Regions from separate parts of the Terribacillus sp. DMT04 genome, predicted to be linked through region 4. Evidence: riboswitches for the same ligand, from Rfam matches in the RefSeq annotation. Region 4 holds a riboswitch; each other region holds the start of a gene.
The links. Region 4 has a riboswitch for S-adenosylmethionine ahead of KS242_RS04420 (LLM class flavin-dependent oxidoreductase). Riboswitches for the same ligand answer to the same signal wherever they lie in the genome.
Positions count from the first base shown of each region.

Region 1: linked by a shared signal. The riboswitch ahead of metX (homoserine O-acetyltransferase MetX) and the one ahead of KS242_RS04420 (LLM class flavin-dependent oxidoreductase) in region 4 are both predicted to bind S-adenosylmethionine.
Region 2: linked by a shared signal. The riboswitch ahead of KS242_RS01675 (homoserine dehydrogenase) and the one ahead of KS242_RS04420 (LLM class flavin-dependent oxidoreductase) in region 4 are both predicted to bind S-adenosylmethionine.
Region 3: linked by a shared signal. The riboswitch ahead of KS242_RS03300 (hypothetical protein) and the one ahead of KS242_RS04420 (LLM class flavin-dependent oxidoreductase) in region 4 are both predicted to bind S-adenosylmethionine.

Region 1 is NZ_CP077639.1:2,428,258-2,432,279, forward strand. Features, by position in the region: gene KS242_RS12860 (PLP-dependent aspartate aminotransferase family protein) at 1-721, opposite strand, end outside; SAM riboswitch class I at 796-903, opposite strand; gene metX (homoserine O-acetyltransferase MetX) at 905-1,972, opposite strand; SAM riboswitch class I at 2,047-2,158, opposite strand; gene KS242_RS12870 (ammonium transporter) at 2,798-4,009, shown strand.
Region 2 is NZ_CP077639.1:299,352-303,373, forward strand. Features, by position in the region: gene KS242_RS01665 (thiazole synthase) at 2-766, shown strand; gene KS242_RS01670 (ThiF family adenylyltransferase) at 766-1,773, shown strand; SAM riboswitch class I at 1,841-1,935, shown strand; gene KS242_RS01675 (homoserine dehydrogenase) at 2,017-2,790, shown strand; gene KS242_RS17975 (hypothetical protein) at 2,787-3,137, shown strand; gene KS242_RS01680 (sugar phosphate isomerase/epimerase family protein) at 3,322-4,022, shown strand, end outside.
Region 3 is NZ_CP077639.1:592,371-596,392, forward strand. Features, by position in the region: gene KS242_RS03285 (DegV family protein) at 1-644, shown strand, start outside; gene KS242_RS03290 (MBL fold metallo-hydrolase) at 706-1,467, opposite strand; gene KS242_RS03295 (Lrp/AsnC family transcriptional regulator) at 1,593-2,003, opposite strand; SAM riboswitch class I at 2,163-2,268, shown strand; gene KS242_RS03300 (hypothetical protein) at 2,351-3,316, shown strand; gene KS242_RS03305 (isochorismatase family protein) at 3,461-4,018, shown strand.
Region 4 is NZ_CP077639.1:821,060-825,081, reverse strand. Features, by position in the region: gene KS242_RS04425 (S66 family peptidase) at 1-734, shown strand, start outside; gene KS242_RS04420 (LLM class flavin-dependent oxidoreductase) at 754-2,118, opposite strand; SAM riboswitch class I at 2,198-2,299, opposite strand; gene KS242_RS04415 (DnaJ family domain-containing protein) at 2,312-2,683, opposite strand; gene KS242_RS04410 (CAP domain-containing protein) at 2,756-3,715, opposite strand.

The DNA of each region.
Region 1 (4,022 bases), 1.6 Mb from region 4:
GTTCAGTAAATGTCGGAAATTTCGGTGAATTCCAATCAAACCTTCCTCCATCCACAATCAATCCGCCAATAGAAGTCCCGTGACCGCCAATCCATTTTGTGGCACTATGGACTACAATGTCTGCGCCAAGTGTAATTGGCTTGCTTAGAATTGGTGTAGCAAAGGTGCTGTCCACAATAAGCGGAATACCCGCATCATGTGCTACTTCCGCAACTGCTTCTACATCAAGTACATGCAAACTCGGATTGCCGATAATTTCGGCAAAAACAGCTTTTGTTTTATCGGTTATCGCTTTGCGGAATGCCTCTGGATCGGTTGGATCGACAAACTTCACTTGAATTCCATAGCGAGGAAGCGTTGTTTGGAACAAGTTATACGTTCCGCCGTATAAGTTGGCAGCAGCCACGATTTCATCACCGGCACTTGCCAGATTCAATATGCTATAGCTGATTGCTGCCATTCCGGAAGCAACTCCAACAGCAGCGACCCCGTCTTCCAACAATGCAATTCGTTTTTCCAGTACATCTACGGTCGGATTTCCAATACGAGAGTAAATATTGCCAGGCTCATCCAAAGCGAATAAGCGCTCTGCGTGGTCTGTGTCATGGAACAAGTACGAAGTCGTCTGATAAAGCGGTACCGCTCTGGAACCTGTTGTCGGATCTGGTGCTTGACCGCCATGTAATGCTAATGTCTCTGCTTTGTATACGGAATTTGTCATTTTGTCATTCCTCCAATTTTTATCGTAATGAAAAAAGCAGCTTCGGATAAGAAGCTGCTCTTTAGGCATTAAACTTCTTATCTTTCAAACTTTTGCTTGCTGGATGTAGCACCTTCTAAGCATTACTGCTTGCAGGTTGCCGGGCTTCATCGGACCAGTCCCTCCGCCTCTCTTGATAAGCTATTATGAAATTTTCATTGGCTGCTGAAGCACTTCTCGAATATGATGTCCCCATTTCTCAAACTCGAGCAGAAAACCATCATGTCCGTAAATCGTATCAACGCATACATGTCGTCCTTCAGGAACTTCTGCTGTAAACGCAGCAATGTCCTCTGATGGGAATAAAAGATCCCTTGAGAATCCGAAGGTCAATACAGATGCCTTCACTTTGCTGGCAGCAGCCTTCCATCCGCCTCTGCCTCTGCCAATGTCATGACTGTTCATTGCTTGCAATAATGTTAGGTAGCAGTTAGCATCAAATCGGCTGACAAGCTTTTCGCCTTGATGATTGAGATACGATTCAACTTCAAATTCACTGTTAGTTCCAGAGGATGCCGCACGGCGGAAGCGTTCATTGTATTGATGATCAGATCGGTACGTGATCATGCCGATCATCCGCGCAATTGCCAGTCCGGCAGCTGGCTTCTTGTCTGCCGTATATTTGCCATTATTCCAATCAGGGTCAGAGATAATAGCAGACTTGGCAATGTGATTATAAGCCATTGCGTAATCACTCACATAAGGTGTTGCTGCTAGCGGGATGAGTACATCCATAAACTCAGGGTACATAATGCCCCACTCCAACACCTGCATACCGCCCAGTGACCCGCCAATTACTGCTCGCAAATGGGTAATTTTCAGTTTGTCTAAGACAAGGCGCTGGACATTCACCATATCCCGAATCGTAATCTGCGGAAAATCCGCCGCATACACTTGATCATTTACAGCATTTCTTGATAAAGAACTTGTCGTCCCATTACATCCGCCTAATACATTGCACGCTATTACTTGGTACGTACTCGTGTCAACATATCCGCCGGACTGAAGCAATCCGCTCCACCAGCCAGGCTCAGATGCAGTACCTTTTGCAAACTGATCTCCTGTGAGTGCATGACAGATTAACACTGTTTCTGCGTCTGATGGGCCGCTTCTTTCATAGGCTACTTCTACACCCGAGAGGCATTCACCTGATTCAAGCTTCACATCTCCAATGTTGATTTTGCCTGCATAATATGACTGTGCAGTCTTCATTTCAGTACGTTTGCCTCCCATCAAATAAAAAAGCCACCCTGAGAGGACAGGGTGGCATATGTACCGTCATGTCTCTCTCATCTCTAAAGTGTGTGTACACTTTCAGGAATTAGCACCTTAGAAGCATTGCTGCTTATAGGTTGCCGGGCATCGTCGGGCCAGTCCCTCCGCCTCTCTTGATAAGAGTTCTATTTATTTGTTAAGAGGATTGTAGCATGAGTTTTTTTCATCGTCAACTATGTATTCTGAATTTTTTGCCAGAAAAAAATGTTCTATAATTTGGACGCCCCGCATCGGCAGCTGCCAATGCGGGGCTAAAATGTAACTTTTCTATTGTTAGTGGAGAATGCTTTCTGCAAACTCCTGCCGCGGTACTTTTTTCTACATGGTAGTTTTACTTATACGATACAATCCCTACCTCTATTGCATCCTCACGGCTCCAAGGCCGCTCCAGTCTGAATAAGTACTTCTAATTAAACTATAGCAGAACGCCAGAGATCTTCGCGTAAGTTACTTAAAAACGAAGACGTAAACTATTCTATCACGCTTTACAATAAATGTAAAGCCTATCATGCAGCATCTCTCCGCAGCTACTATGCTATTCCCTTTTCCTCCGCTTCCAAACCAATTCTAATTCAATTTTTTTAGCACCACCCCCTTTTCGTAACTTTATATGACAGAAATGCTGAAAACACTCACATAACTTGGTCAGAAATATTCACGTAAGATAACCTCACAAGTTTGTTACATTTTTTCGTCTGGCACTTATAATGAGAAAAGATTCAAATTTTCAAACAATTAAAGAAAACACAGGGGGTAGAGAAAATGGATATGGCTAACACGGTATTCATGTTTGTCGCAACTGTACTTGTATGGTTGATGACACCAGCACTTGCACTCTTCTATGGCGGTTTAGTAAGAAGTAAAAATGTACTGAGCACAGCGATGCACAGTTTCACGACACTGGCGATAGTCTCCATCATTTGGATTGTGGTTGGCTTTTCCCTGGCCTTCTCACCAGGTAACGGAATTATTGGCGGATTAGAATATTTCGGATTGAATAACGTTGGGTTTGAACCTGCGGAAGGTCACACAATTCCTTTTAACTTATTTATGATGTTTCAGATGACATTCGCTATCCTGACAACAGCAATCGTGTCTGGCGCCTACGCCGAACGTATTCGTTTTCCAGCATTCATTTTATTCACAGTACTTTGGGTTCTCATCGTTTATTCACCGCTTGCACACTGGGTTTGGGGCGGCGGCTGGATTGCAGAAATGGGCGCACTTGATTTTGCGGGCGGGAACGTTGTCCACATTTCATCTGGTCTTGCTGGCTTGGTTGTCGCACTCGTTATCGGCAAACGAAAAAATGCCGGCGCTACCGCACCACATAACCTTATTTTCACGTTAATCGGCGGTGCACTGCTTTGGTTCGGCTGGTTTGGATTTAATGTCGGAAGTGAACTAGCTTTTGATGATGTAGCAATGTATGCCTTCATAAATACGAATACAGCAGCTGCATCTGGTGTACTCGGCTGGATGATTATTGAATGGGCTGTGAACAAAAAGCCGACTTTACTGGGAGCTGTATCTGGTGCGATTGCTGGTCTTGTCGCCATTACTCCAGCGGCCGGGTTTGTATCACCGATTGCCAGCATTCCAATCGGCTTTATCGGCGGCATCGTCTGCTTCTGGGGCGTTGGCTGGCTGAAAAAGAAACTAGGCTATGACGACGCCTTGGATGCCTTCGGATTGCATGCAGTCGGCGGCACATGGGGCGGTATTGCAACTGGTTTGTTCGCCAGTGACTCCATCAACGCCATTGTCACAAATAACGGTCTTTTCTACGGCGGCGGAATTGATTTATTATGGAGACAGGTAGTTGCTATTATTGCAACCTACATTTTTGTCGGAGTGGTTACATTCATCTTAATCTCCATTGTGAATCTTATCTTCAAAGCACGTGCCACAGAAGAAGAAGAAGCAAAAGGTTTGGATCTTACCATGCATGGCGAACGCGCTTATCAGGATTAACCTAAAAGGAGGA
Region 2 (4,022 bases), 520 kb from region 4:
CATGTTACAAATTGCTGATAAGTCATTTACATCCCGTTTGCTATTAGGAACAGGCAAGTACCCATCATTTGAAGAACAGAAGGAAGCAGTAAATATATCAAATGCTGAAATACTGACATTCGCAGTGCGGAGGATGGATATATTTGAGGCATCACAGCCGAATTTTCTGGAACAGCTGGATTTGAGTCGGTATACGTTGCTGCCAAATACAGCAGGCGCAAAAACAGCAGAAGAAGCTGTCCGTATTGCCAAGCTAGCTAAAGCGTCTGGATTATGTGACATGGTGAAGGTAGAAGTGATCGGCTGTGATAAGACATTGCTTCCAGACCCAGTTGAAACGTTACGGGCAACAGAAATGCTGTTAGAAGAGGAGTTCATTGTCCTGCCTTACACGTCAGATGATGTTGTATTAGCCAAACGTCTCGTGGATTTGGGCGTGCATGCTATCATGCCGGGAGCATCACCTATTGGTTCAGGAAAAGGAATCATAAATCCTTTCAATCTGCGCGTGATCATTGAACAAAGCAATGTACCCGTCATTGTTGATGCTGGCATTGGCTCACCGAAGGATGCAGCGTACGCGATGGAGCTTGGAGCTGACGGTGTGCTGCTAAACACAGCGGTCTCTGGGGCTGCTGATCCTGTCCGGATGGCACATGCTATGAAACTAGCAATAGAAGCGGGCAGATTAGGTTTTGAAGCAGGAAGAATTCCAGAGAAAAATTACGCGGAAGCTAGCAGCCCGGGTGAAGGGTTGTTTACGTAATGCAAGATCGTTATCGTAAACAAGAGCTGTTTATCGGTAAAGAAGGCCAGATGCAGATAGAAAACAGTAAGATTGTTTTAATCGGAATGGGTGCTTTAGGCTCTGCTTCTGCAGAAATGCTTGTGCGTGCGGGTATTGGGGAGCTCGTGCTTATCGATCGGGATTATGTAGAACTACACAATCTGCAGCGTCAGCAGTTATATACGGAAGAAGATGCTGCCGCTTATCTGCCGAAAGCGCTAGCGGCAGCGGAGCGGTTGCAAGCAATCAATCAGCATGTAAAGCTGCATGCTGTGATTGAGAACATAGATCATCATAATATCGAACAACTGGTAGAGGGAGCGCATGTGATTTTAGATGCTACCGATAATTTTGAAACGCGACTGATTGTTAACGATGCAGCCACAAAATACGGTATACCATACATCTATGGAGCATGCGTTGGCAGCTATGGGGTAACATATCCCGTTGTTTCGAAGGATGCACCATGTCTGCATTGTCTTCTGGAACAGCTTCCGCAGCAAAGTGAAACATGTGATACAGCCGGAATTATCAGCCCAATTGTACAATGGGTGGCAGCCATGCAAGTGACGCAGACATTACGGATTTTATGCCGTCAGGAAGTAGCACCTGAGCTGCGCGCATTTGATATATGGACGGGAGATTATACAACAGTGAACGTGCAACGTCTTCAGGATCCGAACTGTCTAAGCTGTAGTACAGAAGCTAAGCGGCCATATCTAAATGGAGCCACGCAGACAAAGCTGGATGTACTCTGTGGCAGAGAAGCTGTTCACATACGGCCAGGATCAAAGAAATCACTGGATTTAACAGCTTTATCTGAACAATGGGTTTCTGCAGTGGAACCCGTAACCGCCAACGAATACTTGCTGGCATTTCATCACAGAGGACATCGGGTTGTACTGTTTGCAGACGGGCGAGCAATTATTCACGGCATAGATGATATTAATCGAGCGCGCTCTCTTTATGACAGTCTTGTCGGCTGATAGTGTTGGAATTTTCTGTTGACTCATTGGTAACGCAATGTTAAAATTCTCCATAACAAATATAAAATTCTTATCAAGAGCGGCGGAGGGACTGGCCCGACGATGCCCGGCAACCTGCAAGTTTATCTGACTTGTAAAGGTGCTAATTCCTGTAGATGAGAAGACACAGTACGGATCCTACGTCTCCCTGTCCTCTCAGGGAGGCTTTTTTTATGCAGAAAATCATCCGAGGAGGCAAAAATAATGACAGCAGTAAGAGTTGGATTAATAGGGTACGGCACAGTGGGCAGTGCAGTGGGCAGAACAATTCGTTCTCATCAGGAGAATCTGCAGACAGTATTCGGTAAGGAAGTACAAGTGGCAGGTGTGTTAGTCCGGGATAAACAAAAATATGAACAGGAAGTACAGGATGTCCTGCTTACAGATAATGTAGAGGAATTCTTTGCACGAACAGATTTGGATGTCGTTATTGAAGCGAGTGTAGGCATCGAGCCTGCGTACAGCTATTTGACGAAAGCTATATCTCGCGGTTGTCACATTATCACTGCCAATAAGGAAATGATTGCTTCTAAAGGAGCAGAGCTAAAGGCATTAGCGAAAGAAAAAGGTGTACGTCTCGAATATGAAGCAGCAGTAGCAGGCGGTGTACCAGTTATTGGCACGCTAAAACAACTGCTGCATATTAACCATGTTGTTAAAGTAGAGGCTATTTTAAATGGCACATCAAATTTTATCTTGAGCGAAATGGCCGATAAAAACATTTCGTTTGAAGAGGCATTACAGCTTGCGCAAGAAGCAGGTTTTGCAGAAGCTGATCCAGCTAATGATGTAGATGGCTGGGATGCATTTTATAAATTGATGGTCCTAAGTGATTTATTATTCGAAGCACAGCCAGATTGGGAAAAAGTGACACGCAAGGGCATCCGTTCCGTTTCCTCGCAGGATATTCATGCAGCTGCCGAACGAGGATGGAAAATTAAACACGTTGCGACGCTCGAAAATACGGGGGAGAAGTGACAGTATACGTGGAGCCGGTTGTATTATCAGCTGCGCACCCGCTTTACAGTGTAGATGGAGTAGATAATGCTGTTTGTATCGAGGGTGATCTTGTCGGAAAACTGAAACTGCAAGGGCCAGGTGCTGGTGCGCTGCCAACTGCAAGTGCCATCGTAGAAGATTTAGCCAATCTTGTGCACCAGCGCAAGGAACTCAGTGTAAAACGACAGTTCCAATTCACGGAGAAAAGGGAAGCTGCGCCGTACGTGCATCTGCCTTCGGGCCAAGTTGTAGTTCAAGAGAAACCCGCGGAGGAGAACTACTATCGGGTGGTTGGTAAAACCGAACGTTTAGTAGCGGAGGCCTGACAATGTGACAAGTGCTTCGGTCTAAGAAGATTAAAAAGGAACTGACTATGTTAGTTCCTTTTTGTGTAGATTTATTTCTCGTTATGCAGAATTGGCTGAGTTTAAAAGATAATAGTTGAATATTTATGAAGGGGTAGGTATTACTCTTAATTATCTGTTGGAATAAGTAGAAGGAGTGCAAAACATGAAATTCTCTCTGTATTCAGTAATGGCACCAGATATGACGCCGGAAGCTCTTATTGGTTATTTAAAAGAAACTGGCTACTCCGCTGTAGAATGGCGGTTCAAAGACACAGCAGCAGAGTTAAGACAGGAAGCACCTAGCTTTTGGAGAAATAACTTGTGTACCATATCACCAGCAATAACGGATCAAGAGATTGAGAATTTAAAAAGCACTGCGAACCATAATGGAATTAACATATTAAGTGTTCTTCCATACTTAACTACTGGAGATTTAAAAGCTACCGAACAAACATTGCAGGTTGCGCAAAAGCTTGGTGCTGCCACGATACGTATTGGTGTACCGTCTTATGATCGGTCTCAACATTATAATGACCTGTTTCGTGCTGCGACTGCTTACTTGAATGAGGTAGAACAAATGTGCAAGCAATACAAAGTAAAAGGCTTAATTGAAACACATCACGGTACGATTGCGCCTAGTGCGAGTTTAGCCCATCGGCTTGTCTGTTCATGTGATCCAGCGAACATTGGTGTTTTGTATGATCCTGGCAATATGGTGCATGAAGGATATGAGCATCATCGCATAGGATTGGAATTGTTAGGAGACTATCTTGCTCATGTGCATGTGAAAAATGCAGGCTGGCAAAAGAAACAGCAGCATACGGATGGGACTGCAGATTGGTCAGTGCAGTGGACGTTAATTGA
Region 3 (4,022 bases), 230 kb from region 4:
CACTGTATGAAGAGCTGCTGGGCGAATATGATACGATTATCAGCTTGCATTGCACAGAGAATGTAAGCGGAACGGTGCAATCAGCTCGTATTGCACGTACGATGATTGACGGAGCGGAAGACCGTATTCATGTAATTGATACCAATACAGCGTCTATCGGTGTCGAAAATATTGTCATAAAAGTTTGTCAACTCATTGAGCAAGACAAACCCCTTACGGAAATTTTAGAAGCAATCTCGCTTTATTGCCGACAAGGACACTTGTACCTAACCATCAACGACCTTACTACACTTGTACGTTCGGGCCGAATGTCTAAAACGGCTTCTCGAATCGGCAACCTGCTTCATATTAAACCGATTATTGGTTTAATGGATGGGAAGCTGGAGGTTGTGGGAAAAGTTCGGACAAAGAAGCGGGTAATGAAGTGGATGATCGAGAAATTGGGGCATAATATCGCTGAAACAGGCAAGCAAGTTGTCCGAATTACGCATGTGAACTCGATTGACCTTGCACATGAATTGAAGCATGCGATGGAAGTTTACGGAGATAAAGTAGAAGTTTTTATCGGCAACGAGATAAGCACCGTGATGGCCATTCACTTTGGCCGCGGCGGCATTGGCGCGAGCTGGATGCCAGCCGATTAATATACGATATAAGAAAAAGAGATAAGCGCTTCTGCGTTCATCTCTTTTTTACATAACACGATTAGCGTTTTAAGGACTCGCCATCATTAGGTACCATTACTTGATCGGCTATCTTCTTTTCGACAAGATAATGCCGAAGTTCTTCTCTTGATAGTCCCCAATGATTAACAGCTTCCATATGGACAGAGAGGACAGTTGCATGTGGAGCAGCTTTGGCCACTTCTAAAATATCTTTCTTATCCATTACAAGGGAGCCGCCTTCGAGAAATTGATTATCGCCGCCATTGACGACAATGACTTTAGGCTGCTGCTTTGCAATTGTATCCTGTATTGCCGCATACCAGACGGTGTCTCCGGCAATATACAGTGTTTTTTCATCCGCATGCTTCAAGATTACCCCGCAAACATTGCCAGCAAGCTTCAATATGTCTCCGCGCCCATGTTCTCCTTTTGTTTTCACTAACTGTATGTCATCCAAGACTGTGTTTTCTGTAAGAATCTCTACATTTGTAAAGCCGCTCGCTTTAACCTCATTTGCATCATTTTCATCTTGAACATATATCTTTATATCCTTTGGCAGCAATTCTTTTGCGCTTTCATCAAAGTGATCCAGATGTAAATGCGTTAAGATAACAGCATCAACGCCGTCAAGAATGTTTTCCACGGGCTCCGGTAAATTAACGAGAGGATTATATTGATCTTGTCGAACAGAGTTTGGAAATGGCGGATATGTTCCTTTTGCGGCTAGCATTGGATCGATTAAAAATTTCTTGTCTGCATAATCAACGACAAGTGTTGCATTCCGAATTAGTTTTACATGCATGGTATTCTCTCCCTTTTTCAAAGTATGTATAGTTTAGAATAGGAGAATTATTTCATACATGGCTTTTCTAACGTGTTTTAAAGCTTTTGCTTTGGATTCGAAAGAGTTAGTTGATATGTGTTGCTTTATTGATCAATAACAATAGAGAGATTGTAATTCACATAGTCATTTAACTCATTCAAAAACTGATTCAAATCTGCTTGTGATGGAAAACGGCATTCCAGCAAGTAACAGCCTTGACCGCTTATTTTATAGTTGTTCACGATAAACAGTTGTTTTGTTTGAAGAAAAGCCAAATAAGGCTGGTGGCTCGTATTCTTGGTGAAGATCGTCAAAAATGTATGAAGGGGATATCCTAAATTATCTTGGTTAATTCGGATGGAGTAGCCCTCGATAATATGATTGTCCTCCAGTTTGGCAATTCTTGCTGCAGCGGCAGGAGCAGAAAGATGAACTTTCTCTCCAAGTTCTTTCATCGTAATCCGGCTGTTCTTTGTTAATTCTTTTAGTATTTGTTGATCGGTGGCATCCAGCATCTTATAACATCCTTTACGACCTGTTTATAGGCGTACTTGTTAATCGCATTATACCAGAGAGGAAAAAGGAAGCTAAAGGAATATTATTTCCGATTATTCCGATAAGGTATATTGACAATACCGAAAACGTTTGCTACACTTCCTTAAAACTATATATGTTTCTTATCCAGAGAGGTGGAGGGATATGGCCCTGTGAAACCTCAGCATCAGGTCTGTTAACAGATACTGTGCTACATCCATCGGTTTGATTACCGGCAGATAAGATGAATAGAGGAAGCCTCTCGACGCATCTGTCCGAGAGGCTTTTGTATTTGTCCCGCTGTCGTTTACAGAGAGGGGAACACAATATGTTTCAATTAATACGTGATCTATCCAAGTACAAAGGGTGCAGTCAGTCATTTGTGTCGCAAATAGTGGAAAAGATAACGCCGTTTGCTGATGAGCTGCACGTTGACAAACGAGGGAATCTTATTGTCCGCAAATTTGGGGAGAGGTATGCGCCGAAAATAACACTGCTGGCAGAGGTGAAGGAAGAAGTGCATGTTGTGACAGCTGTGACGGATTTCGGCGCACTTGCAGCAGATGCAAACTACTTTTCCTTAACCTTCGCTCTAGGCCAGTCAGTCCAAGTGGAGACGAAGAAGGGGCTGCTGCAAGGTGTGGTCGTGACAAGTGAAGCGGAAGAGCACGCAGCTGTTATTGATATTGGTGCGAATACAGCACAAGAGGCACATCAAATGGGAGTGGAAACGGGCAATTATGTGACATGCTATGATGACCAGCTGTATCTTGGGGACGAAGTGAGCGGCAGAGTTGTCGGCAAAGGACTGGACAATAAAATCGCACCAGCTATTGCCATAAAACTGCTCCAGCAATGGGAGCCTGGCGATGGGGAAATTACCGTCATCTTTTTTCCTTCTCAAAACAAAAAACTGCTCCTCAGCCAGCTAGAAGGAGAAGCGGCATTCTATGTCGGCTCTGTACCGCGTCCAAGCACTTCCCAAAAAAGTAAGGAAACCATTAAGCTGGGCAGCGGTGTCGTTATAAAAGTAGCAGACAAAACGATTCCCATTAACCAAACGCTGAAGAACCTCTTAGTTGATTTAGCAATCGCGCATGACATTGCGTTTCAGTTGGAGTTTTTATTTCAGCATCGATATAAGAAACTGTCTACCAAGACCCCAATAAGCGTGCTCAATATACCAATAGAGCATCTGGATCAGACAACACAAGTTGTTTCAATCAAGGATTTGGAGAATACCACGCAGCTGATTCAGACATATCTTTTACGCAGCAAAGAATTGCAATTTTAAGAAAATAAGTTATGCGTCTCAGATAGTTGTCCTATATACTGAAATTATTAGTAAAAAGGAGGCGGTTACGGATGAAAAAGAGTCAAAACTTAACCAAGTCGCAATGCAGGAAGGTTCTAGCAACCAGATAAAGGGGAGCTGTCTTTGAAGCAAGCACTACTGATCATTGATGCACAGCATGCATTGATTGAAGGCGAAGCAGGTGAAAGACCTGTCTATCAGAAGGAGAATCTGCTACAGCAAATTAATGTAGTCATCAGCAAAGCACAAGCCGCGGGCGCTGACATTTTGTTTGTACGTGATACGGATGTAGCAGAAGGCCAAGGAACAGGTTTTGCTATTCACCCACAAATCATTGTGCCAGAAGAAGCGACAATCTTTAACAAACAAGCAACAAATGCCTTTCACGGTACAGGTCTGCTGGCGTATGTAAAGCAGGCAGACATCGCCCATCTTGTCATCATGGGCTGTGAAACGCAGCATTGCATAGATACAGCTGTGCGTTATGCAACGGTACAAGGAATGGATGTGACACTCGTTGCGGATGGTCATGCCACAGCAGGATCTGATGTGCTAAGTGCAGAGCAAATCATTCAGCATCATAATCAAATTTTGCACGGACATTATAATGTAGATCATTTCTCAATTGTACGCCAAGCAGCGGAGGATTTGTTCCACCCAATCCATGATACATTTCGATAAGAGA
Region 4 (4,022 bases):
TTGATTGGGAGAAGCTAGCTAAAAGCAAGCCAACTTGGCTCATCGGCTATTCTGATACAAGCACATTGCTTTGCAGCTATACACTCCAAACCAATATCGCCAGCGCCCACGCTACTAACTTTTTCGACTTACATATGGACAAGCTCGATCAGACAACAAAGCAGTGGCATAACTTGCTGTCTGCTCCATCTCGCGAAAATTTCGTTCAGCATTCATCTTCTCTTTATCAATCTTCCTGGGATGCTCTTTTTGAACAAGATGACGCGTCGGGCTTTGATTTGGACAGCAAAACAGAATGGAAATCCACAACTGGTAATTCCGTGTCCTTTACCGGCCGGTTGATTGGCGGATGTTTGAATACATTAACCGCCATTGCCGGGACGCAATATGCACCAATTGAAAAATGGCGGAATGGTTTTACAGAGAACACCATTGTTTATTTGGAATGGGGCGACTGGGGGACAGCTGAAGTTTATCGAAATCTTTGGCATTTACGAGAATTAGGCTGGTTTGAGGGGGCAAGCGGTGCTATATTCGGACGACCTGCCAGAAGCACCTCTACGGAAGACTATACAATTGAACAAATGATTCATGAATTTGCAGCCGAACTTGAACTACCTATTATTTATGATGCCGATATTGGCCATATGCCGCCCCAGCTGACAATGATCAATGGTGCGCTGGCCACCATCTCTTACCAAGACGGCAGCGGCACATTGACTTATCTGGAATAGAAAAAAGAGGGGCTGACTATCAGCTCCTCTTCCTTTGTTTTGCTGGGTGTCCAGACTGGAGGTACGGGTGGTTGTATAGTTTCTCTCGAAAAGTACCCTCTTTGTACGCTTTTTTATATAACCCGCGCTCCTGCAGAATTGGAACAACTAACTCGACAAAATCTTGCAAATCTTTTGGTGTAATATAATGTGTCAGGTTGAATCCATCTACTCCGCTGCGAACAAAGAATTCTTCTATTTGATCTGCTACTTGTTCCGGACTGCCGACAAAAATGTCCATCTCAGCAGGTTTACTGAATTTTTCCTGAATCTCTTTAACCGTAAATGGTCGTGCAGCGTCTTTTGTCAGATATGCCGCTCGAGATTGTCCTTGTTCAGTATGCTTATATGTGAATAAATCTTCTTCATTCTCATAAGCAGCCAGATCATACCCCGTTGAACCGCCATATTGCGCCTTAGCTGCATCGGCACTCCAGTATTTTTTTATTTCCTCATACTTGCTGTAAGCTTTTTCTTCCGTTTCAGCTACTACGACCTGCAGGAAGGTGAATGCTTTAATCTCGTCCTTCCTTCTGCCGTAAGCTTCTGCCCGCGACTTAATATCCTCTATATAATACTTAATTTTTTCCGGTGTCGGTCCCCCTACAAAAACACATTCCGCATGTTTTGCAGCAAAATCCCTGCCCTTCTCTGAAGTGCCAGCTTGGTAAAGCACTGGCGTTCGCTGCGGAGAAGGCTCACTCACATGCGGTCCTTCCACGGAGAAATAACTGCCTTTATGCTTGATGCGATGGACTTTTGCAGCATCAACAAGCACACCGCTTTCCGGGTCTGCAATGACAGCATCCTCCTCCCAGCTATCTTCAAGCAGCTTATAAGAAACCTCTAAAAATTCATCGGCAATTTGATAACGTTCATCGTGCTTGACCATTTTTTCCAAGCCAAAATTTTGGGCTGCATTCGGTAAATACGACGTAACAATATTCCATGCAATACGTCCGTTGGTCAAATGATCAAGTGTCGAAAACTTACGGGCATTATGGAACGGCTGTTCATACGAAGTGCTTACCGTAACAGCGAAAGACAAGTGCTTTGTTACGGCAGCCATTGCCGGTATGACAAAAGCTGGATCATTGAGCGGCACTTGCACACCATCGCGCAAGGCTGCTGCCTCATCTCCTCCATACACATCATAAACCCCTAGAACATCGGCAAAAAACACCGCATCAAACTTCCCTTTCTCTAAAAGCCGCGCTAGCTCAATCCAATAGTCGAGCGATTTATACTCGCGGTGCCTTCTGCTTTCCGGGTGTTTCCATAGACCATGCGCATTATGCATGGCGGCTGTCATATCAAAAGCTTGCAGAATGATTTGTTTACGCATTTTGTTCAGCTCCTCTTTTCTATGTAAAAAAGCCTCTTCTGCTTAACAGAAGAGGCTCCTTATCCAAGGTAAATCGCTCCTCTTATCTGCCAGACATATCGTCTGCTGGAATTGGCACAGTGCATTACTGCCTGCTGCCGAAGCTTCAAAGGGCCAGTCCCTCCACCTCTCATGATAAGAAAGTACCATATAATTAGGTTAGTTTATGTTCTATTTGGTCTTGGTATTGCCTGAGGGCACCTGGTGCGTGCTGACGAAGCTTCTCAAGCAGCGCTTCATATTGGATTTCCTTCTCGCTGATCCTTTTTCGATAAGCTGCTCGTTCCCCGTCATCGATGCAAGATCGAAGCAGATCACGCATGCTCATAATCTCTTTTTGCAGCTGCATCTCTGGCGGGATATATCCTGCGTTTTTCAAGATTTTATAGCTCATCCGCATATCTTCCGGCACCCCAGACAAATCCTCTAATTCCAATGGTTTACCCGCGCCAGGCAGGTTGCGAAATTCACCATTGGCTTCTGCTTGCTTGATTTTTTCTTCTGCAAGCAAGGATATCAGATCCATGATTTCCCCTCCTACATACAAGAAAAGCAGCCGCAATAACTACGGCTGCTTTTCATTATATAGTAATCAGAATTATTTGCCAATAAATTGCTGTGTCCAGTAGTTACCGTTTTCGACATATCCGACTCCGATGTTTGTGTAATCAGGGTTCATAATGTTTTCGCGGTGACCTTGGCTGTTCATCCATGCTTGTACTACTTCTTCTGGTGTCTTTTGACCTTGGGCGATGTTTTCACCTGCAGTTTTATAAGAGATACCGAAAGATTTCATCATGTCAAACGGAGAACCGTAAGTTGGGCTGTTGTGGTCAAAGTAACCATTGTCAGCCATGTCCTGTGATTTTGCACGTGCTACTTTGCTTAGTTCAACATCTGCTTTTAAAGGACTAAGACCATTCTTTGCACGCTCTTGGTTTGTTAGTTCTACTACTTGTTGTTCAAAAGCACTTAGGCCTTCTGCTGCTTGCTTTTCTTCTGTTTGCTTGTTGTCAGCTGCAGGTTGCTGCTTTTGAGCTGGAGCCTGTGCTTGCTCTTCTGTTGCTTGCTCTTCTTTTTGTGGTACAGCTGCTTCTTCTTGCTTCGGTGCTGCTGGAGCTGTTACTTCTTCTGCCTCAGGTGCTTGTTGTGCTGGAGTTTTTGTTTCTTCCTGCTTAGGTGCTTCCTGTGCTGGTGTTTGTACTTCTTCTTGCTTAGGTGCTTCTTGTGCTGGAGCTTTTACTCCTGTTTGCTCTGTTGCTGGAGTTTGTACTTGTTTCTGCTCCGTTGTTTCTTGTGCTGGAGTTTGTGCTTGTTCTAGCTGCTGTATACCATAACCTGCTAGCAAGCTATTAAGATTAACTTGAATTTTATAAGGTGATAGGTAGTTATTCACCAAGGTATTTAAATCTTCAATAGAAGAGAAAGATCCTTTTACGACATGCACTTGTGCCTCTGCTTTTACTGGGTGAGCTGAAGCAGCATCTGCTGTTCCTGCCAAAGCACCTCCGGCTAGGATAGCTGTAGATAATGTTGTTACGAGTACTTTCTTAAACATGTATGTTGCTCCTTTCAAGGATGTGTTTTTCTTGTTGCAGCAACATCATAGCATAGGTTTTTGTGTAATATTTCAGCCTAGAATTACCAACAGTGCCGTTCCTCTGGTCTAAAACATACGAAGCCAGACTTTATGCGGAATACTACCCGATTAACAGATGAAGAAACTAGCAAAATCAATCTTGTATGCTAGTTTTTGGATGAAAATAGTGATTGACAGACTTTTTTATTCCTAGTTTCTGTAACAATCCCTCATTATTTGTAATCTACCTGTAAATTGACTTTCTTTTATTCCTTCCTTATAATCC